3 regions of the Thermovenabulum sp. genome follow, and region 1 is predicted to be linked to each of the others. Evidence: riboswitches for the same ligand, from Rfam matches in the RefSeq annotation. Region 1 holds a riboswitch; each other region holds the start of a gene.
The links. Region 1 has a riboswitch for cobalamin ahead of ACPLOV_RS09195 (ECF transporter S component). Riboswitches for the same ligand answer to the same signal wherever they lie in the genome.

Region 1 (4,362 bases):
ATTGAATTGAAAAAAGCCTGCAGGAGCTTTGAATCCTTTTTTTTAAAGCAGTTTTTAAAAGAAGCATTAAAAGATTTTCCTTCAGGACAAAACGGAGATTTTTCTTTTGAAGTAGCAAGGGACTTTTTCATCGATGCTTTTGCCGAGAAAATTTCGGAGAGCAGGGGTTTTGGCATTGCGGAAAAGCTTTACAATGACCTTTCCAGGTATATATAGTGTACCAATTTATATCTTCTCAATTTGAAGTAGTTATATTGGAGGTAATAATTTGGAAACAGTTCTACATTTTATGGTTGTATTGATTTCTGCTGTTTTTTTACTAACGAATTATATATTCATTCTGCCCAACATTTTAAGTCTTTTTGATAAAAATGTAAAAAATATTCCTGTGGGAAAATATTACCTGTCGTATGTTTTACATTACAGCTTAAAGTTGGGAATTATCGGATGGATATATTTTGCAGGAATCTGCCTTATTGTAATTTGGTTTAACCATTGGGCTACGAAATATTTAAACGAAATATTTAAACGGAAAAGAAAAAAAATAGAATTAAAAAACAAAACAAAGTAGGGAGAGCTTATATGATGGATATTATGCAAATACTGCAAACCCTTCCTCATAAATATCCCTTTTTGCTGGTGGATAAAATACTGGAAATAGAACCGGAAAAATACGCCAAGGGATTAAAGAACGTAACCTTTAACGAACCCTTCTTTCAGGGGCATTTTCCCGGGAATCCCATAATGCCCGGAGTATTGATCGTAGAGGCTTTGGCGCAGGTAGGTGCTTGTGCACTGCTGTGTTCGGAAAAATACAGGGGCAAATTGATACTATTTGCCGGGATTGACAGAATGAGGTTTAAAAGAAGGGTTTTACCGGGGGATACTTTAATACTGGAAGTAAGCATAATTAAAATAAAAGGAAATATCGGCAAGGGGAAAGCGGTAGCCTATGTGGCAGATGAAATAGCTGCGGAAGGCGAGCTTACCTTTGCAGTTTCATAAATAAAATTATAACCTTTGAGGTAAAATACTCTTAAGGTTAAAAAAAGAGGTGTCCCGTATGCAAAAAAATACCTCGAAAACCTTAAGGGTATTTTTTTACCTTTTAATTTTATTGATTGCACTTTTGCCGATAATAAGCGGCTGTTCTAAAGGGAAAAGTGAGTCAAGTACAAACCCCGAATCTGAAAAAAGCAAAAAAACGGAAAACCTGTTGAGAAAGATGGAGGAAGATATAAATTCCCTTATTGAAGAATTGGAAAAGGAATTTTTTAAAGAGGTAATTCCCGAAGAAAAAAAGAAAGAGGAAAAGACAGGACAGGCCAAGCAGGAGCAAAGTAAAGAGCAACAAAAAGAAGGCCAAAAATCGGACCAGGGGAAGTCGAAAGAAGGTTCTTCCGGCGGGCAGGAACAGAAACAGGAACCCGAATGGATAAAAAATGAAAATAAAGTAGAAGGGATTCACGGTTTATGGGACAATTTCCGGGGTGAAGCAGCCCTTCAGGGCTATGGAGAAGATGAACTAAATGTTTTCAATGAAAAATTAAATCAGTTAACGATGATGTTTACCAGGAAAGATTTATACGGAGCGATCTCTGCCTCTAATGATTTATTCGGAACTTTACTGGGATATTACAAAGATCCGAAAGAAAAGGCGGCAGGACCGGCCAAAAAAACGTTGTTTTATATAAGGTCTGCCACCTATAAAGGTCTTAAGGGCAATTATGAGGAATCTCAAAAGGACTTGCTGGAAGCGGTAAAATCCTGGGAATATTCCAAGGCCATTGTGGAGGACCCAGTATTGAACAAGAAAACCGAATTTGCCGTAAAAGACCTCATTGAAGCCCTCAAGGCAAAAGATCCAAACCTGGTAAAAATAAAGTTTACCTTAGCTCAAAATAATTTAAAAAAGGCTATTGAAATGGTGGAAAAGGGTAAAAGTTAAGTTAAGGATTACTCTATTTCACCTATGAGGTAAAGGGGCACTCGAAACTCGGATTTCAGCGTGTCCGTAGAAAAAATTATAGCACAGGTGGAAGGTCCGGCGGACTTTTTTATATCAATTGGTAATGGATTAAAAAGCTTATATTTAAGGGAATTGCAAATAGAAAAGTTTTCTAACTCTCCCAGAACCCCCTTTGAACCAACCGGAATTATTTCTTTTACGTTTTTTAATTCTTTAAGTTTTAACAGTGTTTTTAAGTCGAAAATTTCCGGGTCATTTAAATTGACCTCTTTGCCTATTTTTGGTATACCGGCAATGTATATTTTATCACCCTTTTGAACCTTTCCCAGAAGAAGGTTATCATTTTTACAAAGACCTATGCATGTAACACCCAAACCGGTTTGTACGGTTTTAATATTTTTTTCCGTGCTGATGGTAAAGGAAATATCCTGTAATCCAATCTCTTTTAGTTCGTCTTTAATTCCATTGAGAATAAGGTCCCCCGTGGGATGGGGCTCCGCGCAAATGGTGATGCTTAATGAGATAGGGTGAGCATTAATTGAGATTATCTCCATTAAAGAAACCCTGGAAGTGAATCTTCCAAGTATGTAGGGGGATACCTTTACAGCATCCATCTCTTTTTCCCCAATCCCCCCCGCGGAATCGCAGGCTATGACAAGAAGCGTGCGGTCCCGCAGTTTTATTAAAGAAACGTCTCTATAAGTTTTTATCTGGTTAAAAAGTTCAGAAGACATTTTTATCACCCGACAGCTTTTTTAATCCTCTGAACACTAAATCGGCAAGAATGATATTTATAAATGATGCAAAAAGCAGGGGTAATACCATAGCTAAAAAGAAAGGAATCCCGAATCCTTTAAGGGGGATAAAACTGGCAGGTGCGATGATTCCGTTTAGCAATATGCATACTGCATCGCCGATTAAGCTGTTTTTCTTATATACCTTTCCAAAGATATAGGCAAAAATACCCATTTCTACCCCTATCAAAAGGTGTAACGGAAAGGTGAGGGGAAAGCCAGAAAGAAGGCTGGTAAATATATGCCCCAAAAACGCACAGAAGGCTCCGCTAACGGGGCCAATTACCAGAGCTGCTAAAAAGCCGGGCATGGAATCTAAGGCTACGGTGCCCGTTGGGCTTAACATTTTAATATTTGCCCCCAGGTAGCTTAATGCAATAAATAAGGCCATGTAAATTACTTTTCTGACATTATCCGACATAAAAAGCACCTCCGTTATAATTTTAAATTACATTTTTGAACTCAAAAATAAAAAGTCCACAGTCTAATTTATTAGACCGTGGACTTTGCCATCATCCACCGGTACTGCTTTAAGGCAGGTCTCCTGGCTCGGGTTCATTTTTCCTTACGCCTTCCCGGTTTTTCCAGTGGCTTTTTGTAAGGAACATCCCCCTTACAGTGGCGGGTCCGCGCCGGAATCTCACCGGACTTCCCTATTCTCCCCACAAAGGGGCACCTTAAAGCTGTGCTATTTTAATTTTCAAAAAAATAATTTTTCAAAAAAATTATATTAAAATAAAACTCAAAAGTCAATTAAAAAAGAAAATAAAAAAAGCCCCGAAGGGCATAAAAATTAAAGGTTAATATAATGGACAAAAACCGCGACCGAAACCTTTTACTCCAAAACCTTTTCCGGCTTTTCCTCTAATTCCCCCGGGTAGGCCTTGCTGGTTTTGAAGCTTTGAAAGCTGCTGTGCAGTTAAAACTCCTTTTATTTTTTCAAATTCTTCCTGTTTTAAAGAAAGCATTTTATCCTTGAGCTCATTAATTTTTGCTATCTTATCGTCAATTAATTTCTGATCCGGGTTATTTTGCAGGTAAAGATTTCTAAGCTCAAAATTCAATTTGGCCATTTCATTTCGAAGAAATAGCATTTTGTCAAAGTATTGAGTTCTAATGTCCGTTATTTTTTTAATCTGTTCATCGGTGAGATTCAGGTCCTTCAGAGCCTGACCTTTGCCCGGTCCATATCCGGGGAATGCATATGCTAAGGAAGCAGCGCTCAGGACGAAAACCAATAGAATCCCCATTACAAGCAGTTTTTTCTTCAAGGGAATCCCTCCTTTTTTTGTTTGTCATTATTAGTATAGACCTAATTTATGATGATTTTGTGATGAAAATAAAAACAAATTATAAAAATTTTATTAAAAAAGTAAATAAAATGTTTGTCTGCATGGAAAAATGCAATTAAATTTTGCGCAATGCAAAAATATTTTGCGTTTAATTTAATTTTTTTAAAGAATAATTTAGGAAATTATGGTTTTTTAAAACGAATCAATGCTGGCATGGAATTTGCTAAAATAATTCACCAGATTAATTCAAAAGGGAGGGGTTTTATTGAAAAGACGGGTTTTAATAATGGGAGCAGCGGGGAGGGAC
Region 2 (4,362 bases), on a different contig from region 1:
AATGGTGTTCTTACTGCCGGGGATAATAACAATATCAGCATCTTCAATTTCCTCAGGATCATCCGTATAAAATAGCGATACATCTTCATCAAAAAGAAAGGGGTTGAAATCGGAGGAATTGGAAATTCTCGGAAGCCTTATAACCGATATTTTGATTTTATTTTTATAAACATTATTTAACTGGACCATTCCATCCTCATCTTCCAGCCTTATATCAATATACGGAATTACACCTATCACCGGCACACCTATTAAATTCTCGATTATCTCAATACCGCTCATTAATAAGGACTTGTCTCCCCGGAATTTATTTATTATTATTCCTTTTATCCTCTTTCTTTCGCTTTCTTCCAGCAGCATGTATGTTCCGTATATTGAAGCAAAAACTCCTCCCCTATCGATATCTCCCACAAGGAGAACATTGGAGTTTGCTATTTCTGCCATCCCCATGTTCACAAAATCGTCTTCCTTAAGGTTTATCTCCGCAGGACTTCCCGCCCCTTCTATCACTATTATATCGTATTGTTTTTCTATCTCTGAATATATCTCCCTTATCTTTTCCTTAAGGCTTTTTTTAAAATTGAAATATTCCACGGCATCCATGTTTTTATAAGGCTTTCCCATAATAATTACCTGGCTTTTCCTGTCGGTGGTAGGTTTTAATAAAATAGGATTCATATACACCTTGGGCTTTATCCTACAGGCTAAAGCCTGTAGAGCCTGTGCCCTTCCCATTTCGAGTCCTTCATCGGTAACATAAGAATTTAATGCCATGTTCTGAGATTTAAACGGACATACCCTGTAACCATCCTCGGCAAAAATCCGGCACAGGGCAGTTGTAACCAGGCTTTTGCCGCAGGAAGATGAAGTTCCCTGAACCATTATGCGCATATAAACAACTCCTTTAATTATTTTATTAATAGATTCTGGATAGAGTATTTACCCAGTAACTCTTAAAACCTTCGATTTTTATATCAAAATCTAATTTCCGGTCATATATAATTCCGAGAAAATTACCGCTGTGCCCGCCAATAATCCCAAGACCTCCCGTTTTTTTCATTATACTTACTACTTCCTGAAGAATGGGGTAATATAGCCTTTTTTGATTTCTTTTTATACTCTCCGTCGATACCAGAGAAATTTTTCGAATATCTTTTTCCACAATTCCCCGAATTAATACCGGTACCAGGTCATCAACTTCAGCTAAGGGTTCTTTAACCGATAAATTAAACTTTATTGTATCCACTTCCTCTTTTCCTTCGAATACATATATGTAAAATTTTATATAATCACCCAAAATTTTATAATATTTCCCGTTTTTATAATCAAAAAGGGTTGCCCTGTTAAATACAATGCTGTCCGTAGGCTCTATTCTCAAAGCTTCTTCTACTAATTCCGTTATATCAAATTTCCTTTTAAAATATCTTACGAGGCAGTGGTACAGAGCACATAAATCAGCCGTACTGCTCGCAAATCCCTTTCCCTTAGGTATTTTTGAATTTATTTTAAAGCAAAGATTTTTTTCCCTATCCATTCCCCACCTTTTTAAAATGTTTTTAAAAAACTTATAAGATTTAACGTAATCTTTTACCTCCCTATCATTAAACTCTCCTTCGAATATTTCAACACGGGTATATAAATTTACGGGAAAAGAAACCAGTACGTCCCTCCCCTCCACTTTTCCCTGTAAAATTTCCCCTGCGCTTCCCGGGTAAAAAAAACTTACAACCATCCTATCCCCCTTTATAAAAATTAATAACCCCTGCCTTCGGCAGGGGTACAGCATACTTACCCATGCCTTTCCTTCCCTCCGAAGGACCGGCATTCCTCAAGGGCAGGTATCCTGGCTCACGGGTCAACCTCCTCCGCCCTTCCCGGTTTCCCAGTGGGGTTCGGATTCGTCGCCGTATACAGTAGCGGGGGCTGCAGCGGGTTTTCACCGCTTTCCCTTTTAAGCTTTTAGCACCCTTGAGCAACCTTTTATTCGGTATTTCTTTTATTATAATATAAAATATTTGTATTTTTCAACAATTTAACAATTAGTTTCCAATCGGTTTTTATAGAAATTTTTTATAAATTTTTATAAAATTAAAGAGGTGATGCAAATGAACGAATCGATTTGTTTTATGGTTAAAACCCGGGATAGAGTGGGAATGGCCCTGGATATTTTGAAAATTTTATGCAAATACAATATAAATTTAAGAGCCATGGAAGTCGGCCCCGGTTATGCATGCATAAAAATTGAAAATTTAAAAGGACTTTCTTTTGATTTTTTAAAAAATGAATTGATGAAGGAAAAAGATGTAATAGAAGTTGAAAGAATAAAGATGATGCCCCAGGAGAAAAAAGAAAAAGAAATCAAAGCTGTTTTGGATGCTACCGTTGAAGGCATAATAGCCATAGATAAAAATGGCATAATTACGGCTCTTAACCCGGCAGCAGAGAAAATATTAAAGATAAAAGGCCAGGATGCCATAGGAAAACCCGTTGCCGAGATATTAGCACCCGATATCCCAATGTTAAACACTTTAAAAACCGGCGTAAGCTACGATAATGTGGAGATAGTATTGAACAGCGAAAGAGTAAAAAGCCATTATATAACTTCAGGTCGACCCATTCTCGATCAAGAAGGAAACCCGGTGGGGGTTGTGGCTTCCCTTCAAGATATAGAAAGCGTAATGGAACTGGTGTATTCTTTTACCCAGCCGGCTATGACAACCTTTGACGAAATCCTCGGTGAAAGTGAAAAGATAAAAAAGATAAAGGAAATAGCCAAAATAGCAGCAAAAGGGAATTCAACCGTCCTGATCCGCGGAGAAAGCGGAACGGGCAAAGAACTTTTTGCACGGTCAATTCACATGGCAAGCCCAAGGAGGAACAAGCCTTTTGTAGCGGTAAATTGTGCTGCAATTCCCGATACACTCCTTGAGAGCGAACTTTTTGGATATGACGAAGGGGCCTTTACCGGAGCGAAAAAGGGGGAAAGCAGGGACTTTTTAAATACGCTGACAAGGGTACGCTTTTTCTTGACGAGATAGGAGAACTTTCCACCCATCTTCAAGTAAAACTCCTCCGGGTGCTGCAGGAAGGAAAAATCAGGCTGGTAGGAGGAAATGAGGAAATCCCCGTTGATGTGCGGATAATTTCAGCCACAAACAGGGATCTGGAAAAATTAATGAAAGAGGGGAAATTCAGGGAGGACCTTTATTACAGGCTAAACGTTATTCCTATTATCATACCTCCCCTTAGAGAAAGAAAAGAAGATATTCCCGTTTTGGCAAGACACCTGGTTAAAAAGCTCGGCCAAAAAGCGGGAAAAAAATTTTTAGATATCACTCCCGAGGCTATCAAAAAACTTATGAGATATGACTGGCCGGGCAACGTAAGGGAACTTTCTAACGTGATAGAAAGAGCCATAAACCTTTGTGAGGAAGAGTTTATTAGAGAAGAACACCTAATTTTAAAAGAAGATGAATTCAGCGAAACAACAGTGGGAAGAATGAAAAATGCTCAAAAATCCTGCAGAGGACTAAAAGAAGCGGTAGAAGAAGCAGAAAAACAAGCTATAATGGATGCACTGGCTAAATCCAAAAGCATAAGAGAAGCTGCCAGGCTTCTGGGTGTATCCCATGCTACGATTATAAACAAAATGAAAATTTACGAGATCGGCAAAAAGGATTCTCAATAATTAATATGGTAAATTTTTTTACCATCGGTAAATATTTTTACCACATATTATCCCTTATATGGTTAAATTGCTTACCACTGTCCCTTAATAAAAGCCCCGCGGTACAGGTACGGTTTTTGCAGATCTATAATTCAAAAATAAAACTATATCCTGGAGGGACTTTTATGAGGTTTAATACAAAAGCTATTCACGCGGGGCAAAAACATGACCCTTTTACCGGAGCTCACGTAACTCCCATCTACCAGACTTCAACTTTTGTATTTGAAAATGTAGATCAGGGAGCGCGCCGCTTTGCCGGAGAAGAAGCCGGGTATATATACACGAGACTGGGTAATCCCACCGTTACCGAACTCGAAGAAAAAATGGCGGCCTTAGAAAACGGTGAAGCGGCAATAGCTACTGCCTCCGGTATGGCAGCTATTTCTACGGTTCTATTCACATTGTTAAAACAGGGCGATCACATCGTAGCAAACGACACTTTGTACGGTTGTACCCATAGTTTTTTAAGCCATGTTCTACCGAAATACGGAATAGAAGTTACTTTTGCTGACCTTTCAGAGCTTTCAAATCTTGAGAGGGCTATAAAGCATAACACAAAAGTTGTTTATATAGAAACGCCTGCCAATCCCACACTTAAACTGGTAGATCTTGGCGGAGCAGCAAAAATAGCCCAC
Region 3 (4,362 bases), on a different contig from region 1:
AATTCATCCTTTCCCTGCCTATTAGAATAGTTACTAAACCTTATCGAATTGTAAAAGAGGTAGAAGATATTTTAAAAAAAGAAGAATAGTTGGGGGGAGAATATGTATAAAGGTATTGCAGCTTCACCGGGTATAGCTATTGGGAAAGCTTTTATTTATAAAAACATTGAAGTAAAAGTTGAACAGAGATGGGTTAATGAGGATGAAGTGGAGGCAGAACTTCTAAAATTAAATAAATCCATAAATTTATCCAAAGAACAACTGCAACGGATAAAAGAAAATGCTCTGGAAAAATTAGGAGAAGACAAGGCCAGAATCTTCGAGGCCCATTTAATGGTTTTAGAGGACCCGGTTCTATTTTCAGAGATTGAAGAGAAAATAAAAAACGAAAAATTATGCGCTGAATTTGCAGTTAAAACGGTAATTGAAGGATATATAGATATTTTTTCTTCTATGGAAGATGAATACATGAGAGAGAGGGCAGCGGATATTAGAGACGTAGGGGAAAGGATAATTAAGAATATTTTAGGCATCCCAATAAAAAGCTTATCGGAGTTAAATGATACGGTGATTGTTCTGGCTAAGGACTTAACCCCTTCCGATACCGCTCAGCTGGATAAAAATAAAGTGTTAGCCTTTGCTACCGACATGGGTGGCAGAACCTCTCATACCGCCATTATGGCAAGATCGCTGGAAATTCCTGCTGTAGTTGGGTTGCAGGAAGTCAGTGAAAAAGTAAAGGACGGAGAACTGGTTATTGTAGATGGTATAAACGGAATCTTAATAGTTAATCCCGATAGCGACACATTAAAAAACTACATGGACAAAAAAGATGAGTATTTAAAAATGAAAGAGGAAATGAAGGCAATTCTCTTTTTAAGTGCCGAAACTGTAGATAAAAAAAGAAGGGTAGAGTTATCAGCAAATATAGGTACTCCCAAAGATGTTAAAGGTGCTTTGGAAAATGGAGCGGAGGGTATTGGCCTGTATAGAACCGAGTTTTTGTATATGGATAGGGAGGACATGCCCTCGGAAGAGGAACAATATAAAGCTTATAAAGAAGTAGCTGAGGCAATGCAGGGTAAGCCGGTAATAATAAGGACCCTCGACATAGGGGGAGATAAAAAACTACCCTATCTTGAAATGCCCGAAGAATTAAATCCTTTTTTAGGGTTCAGAGCTATCAGGCTGTGTTTGGATAGAAAAGATTTATTTAAAGTGCAATTAAGGGCGATTTTGCGAGCAAGCGCCCATGGCAAGATCAGGATTATGTATCCAATGATTTCCGGTATAGACGAGATAAGAAAAGCTAACCGGGTATTAAAAGAAGCGATGGAAGAACTGAAAAAGGAAAAAGTAGCCTTCGATGAAAATATAGAAGTAGGCATAATGGTAGAAATTCCTTCTGCTGCAGTGTGTGCGGATATTCTTGCAAAGGAAGTGGACTTTTTCAGTATTGGGACCAATGACCTTATTCAGTATACATTGGCAGTAGACCGAATGAACGAAAAAATTGCCTATCTTTATGAACCCTTTAATCCTGCTATAATAAGGCTTATAAAGAATGTCATTGATGCCTCGCACAGGGAAGGAAAGTGGACGGGAATGTGCGGGGAAATGGCAGGAGAACCCCTGGCAGTACCGCTTCTTTTGGGTTTGGGGCTTGACGAATTTTCTATGAGCGCTACTTCAATACCTTTTGCCAAAAAGATAATAAGATCCTTTAAATACGATGAAGCAAAAGAACTGGCGGAAAAAGTACTTTTAATGGATAATCCTGAGGAAATCAGGTTACTAATAAAAGAAACTTGTAATAAAAAGGGAATTAACTTATAATAGTTTTTAGAATAAAATAAATAGGAATACAGCTTCAGGTGCAGATTGCTTAAAAGGGAATCAGGTGAAAATCCTGAGCGGTCCCGCCACTGTAACCGGTGATGTACTGCAGTTTGCCACTGGGGAGTTATGCCCCGGGAAGGCGCAGGAAAGATGAACCGGGAGCCAGGAGACCTGCCTGAAGTTTTGTACTGAACCTTCGGAAGAAAGGGGGAGTACATTTATGAGTGGAGAAAAACCCAACTTTTCCTTCCCGAAAGGTTGGGTTTTTTTTAGTTACAGAAAAAAGTAATTTTTCAAGGTTGAATCAATAATAAATTGAATAATATGTCAATAAGATAGGAGGAAGAACGTGAAAAACAAAATAATTACCAAAAATCTCTTAACAATTTTGTTGGTTGCAGCAATTATTGTAGTTGCTTTGTCCGGTTGTAGCAAAAACAGCAATAATAATTCACAAAATTTAAATTCTAATAATGGGCCTTTTCCCGTAACGTTAAAAGACAGCCTTGGCAGGGAGGTTAAGATCGAAAAGGAACCCTTAAGGATAATTTCTTTATCGCCCAGCAATACGGAAATATTATTTGCCTTGGGTTTAGGCGATAAGGTTGTAGGTGTTACAAACTATTGTGATTATCCCGAAGAAGCGAAAAGTAAAGAGAAAATAGGAGATTTTTCAAATCCTAATATTGAAAAAATAATATCACTAAATCCGGATCTTGTACTTGCCACAACCATGCATGAAAAGCCTGTGAAAAGATTAGAAGAATTGAAAATACCGGTAATAGTGCTGGAACCGAAAAATCTCGAAGACATGCTTGATAGCTTGATTCTCGTAGGGAAAGCCACCGGAAGAGAAAAGAATGCTATTGAACTTGTAGATTCTCTGAAAAAGAGAATAGATGCCGTAAAAGAAAAAGTTTCATCTTTACCTGAAGATAAAAAACCTACAGTATTTTACGAATTATGGCCTTCACCCATTACCACTGTCGGGCCGGGGACTTTTGTGGATGACCTTATAACCAAAGCAGGTGGGAAAAATATTGCAAGCGATTCGGATAAGCCTTATCCTGTTTATGGACAGGAAGTAATAATAGCCAAGAACCCTGATATTATAATATTTTCTCATCACGGTACTAACGGTACAAATGAACAGACAAAAGAAGATATTGTTAAAAGACCCGGTTGGAGCAATATCAATGCAGTTAAAAATGACAAGGTATTTTACGTGGATGAAAATATTATACAAAGACCAACACCGAGATTAGTGGATGGGTTGGAACAATTTGCAAAAATAATACATCCAGAGATTTTTAAATAAGTACCGGAGGGGAAGATGTTCCGTAAAATATCGAAAAAGTATATATATTTTCTACTATTATTATTAATTTTCCTGGGAAGCGTAATTTCCATAAGCATGGGTGCCTTTTATATACCGGAAAAAAAGATACCCCTTATCCTGTTATCTTTATTTACTAAAAGAGAATATAACTTTACTTTTGCGGAAAAAGTTATAATACTTAATTTCAGGCTTCCCAGGATAATACTTTCTTTTCTTGTGGGGGCTGAACTTTCCTGTGCAGGAGTAATTTATCAGGGAATGTTCAGGAACCCTTTAACCGATCCTTACGTGATTGGGGCGTCATCGGGAGCGTCCTTAGGGGCTTCGTTGGCTATTTTGTATTTTCAAGGTATGAATTTTCTGGGAATGAACGCGACCCCTTTTTTTTCTTTTCTTGGTGCTCTTTTTGCAGTATTTCTCGTATGGTCTATAGCACGAATTGGTGGAAAAACCCTTTCATTTTCGATTTTGCTTTCGGGAATTGCTGTTAGCAGTTTTCTTTCCGCTATCGTGTCGTTTCTTATGTATGCTTCAGGAGAAAAATTAAAAAACATTTATTTCTGGCATCTGGGCAGCTTTTCTTATCAGGGATGGAAGGAAGTGATTATTAACCTTCCTTATGGAATAACAGGATTTTTAGCGGGTTTTTTTATTTTAAGAGGACTGAACGTCTTGCAGTTGGGTGAAGAAACCGCTTTTTTCACCGGAGTGGATGTGGAATTATTAAAAAAACTATGTTTGATTTCAGCTTCTCTACTTACCGCTTCCGCAGTTGCTTTTTGTGGTATAATTGGGTTTGTGGGTCTCATTATACCCCATATTTCAAGATTGATAATAGGCCCGGACCATAGAAATCTATACGTTTTTTCTGCTTTATTTGGCGGACTTTACCTCATGGTGATGGATACTCTTTCAAGGGTGATTATAGCTCCATCTGAAATGCCTGTAGGTATAATTACAGCTTTGGTGGGTGGGCCTTTCTTTCTGTATCTATTGATAAAAAATAAAAAAATAGATTTTTCATAAGCTTCGGGAGGATTAAAAGATGATAATTTTTATCACCGGAGGGGCAAGAAGCGGGAAAAGCTCTTTTGCGGAAAAATTGGCAAGAGATACTGACGGCAGGGTAATATATATTGCTACCGCTGAAGCAAAAGATGAAGAAATGGAGAAAAGAATAGAGA

Region 2: it holds a riboswitch for cobalamin, as region 1 does, so the genes downstream of both, ACPLOV_RS00950 (kinase) here and ACPLOV_RS09195 (ECF transporter S component) in region 1, are expected to answer to the same signal.
Region 3: it holds a riboswitch for cobalamin, as region 1 does, so the genes downstream of both, ACPLOV_RS06610 (ABC transporter substrate-binding protein) here and ACPLOV_RS09195 (ECF transporter S component) in region 1, are expected to answer to the same signal.

Annotation. Positions count from the first base shown of each region.
Region 1 is NZ_JBNARB010000018.1:31,773-36,134, forward strand. It holds gene ACPLOV_RS09170 (flagellar biosynthesis protein FlgJ) at 1-216, shown strand, start outside; gene ACPLOV_RS09175 (hypothetical protein) at 269-571, shown strand; gene fabZ (3-hydroxyacyl-ACP dehydratase FabZ) at 583-1,005, shown strand; gene ACPLOV_RS09185 (hypothetical protein) at 1,064-1,948, shown strand; gene ACPLOV_RS09190 (alpha-ribazole kinase) at 1,957-2,703, opposite strand; gene ACPLOV_RS09195 (ECF transporter S component) at 2,693-3,184, opposite strand; cobalamin riboswitch at 3,281-3,458, opposite strand; gene ACPLOV_RS09200 (Spy/CpxP family protein refolding chaperone) at 3,564-4,034, opposite strand; gene ACPLOV_RS09205 (cyclic 2,3-diphosphoglycerate synthase) at 4,342-4,362, shown strand, end outside.
Region 2 is NZ_JBNARB010000001.1:199,058-203,419, reverse strand. It holds gene ACPLOV_RS00955 (cobyric acid synthase) at 1-891, opposite strand, end outside; gene ACPLOV_RS00950 (kinase) at 917-1,732, opposite strand; gene ACPLOV_RS00945 (hypothetical protein) at 1,734-1,859, opposite strand; cobalamin riboswitch at 1,817-1,985, opposite strand; gene ACPLOV_RS00940 (sigma 54-interacting transcriptional regulator) at 2,106-3,038, shown strand; gene ACPLOV_RS00935 (sigma 54-interacting transcriptional regulator) at 3,035-3,688, shown strand; gene megL (methionine gamma-lyase) at 3,853-4,362, shown strand, end outside.
Region 3 is NZ_JBNARB010000010.1:28,968-33,329, reverse strand. It holds gene ACPLOV_RS06620 (bh protein) at 1-89, shown strand, start outside; gene ptsP (phosphoenolpyruvate--protein phosphotransferase) at 103-1,836, shown strand; cobalamin riboswitch at 1,856-2,032, shown strand; gene ACPLOV_RS06610 (ABC transporter substrate-binding protein) at 2,189-3,157, shown strand; gene ACPLOV_RS06605 (FecCD family ABC transporter permease) at 3,173-4,204, shown strand; gene cobU (bifunctional adenosylcobinamide kinase/adenosylcobinamide-phosphate guanylyltransferase) at 4,224-4,362, shown strand, end outside.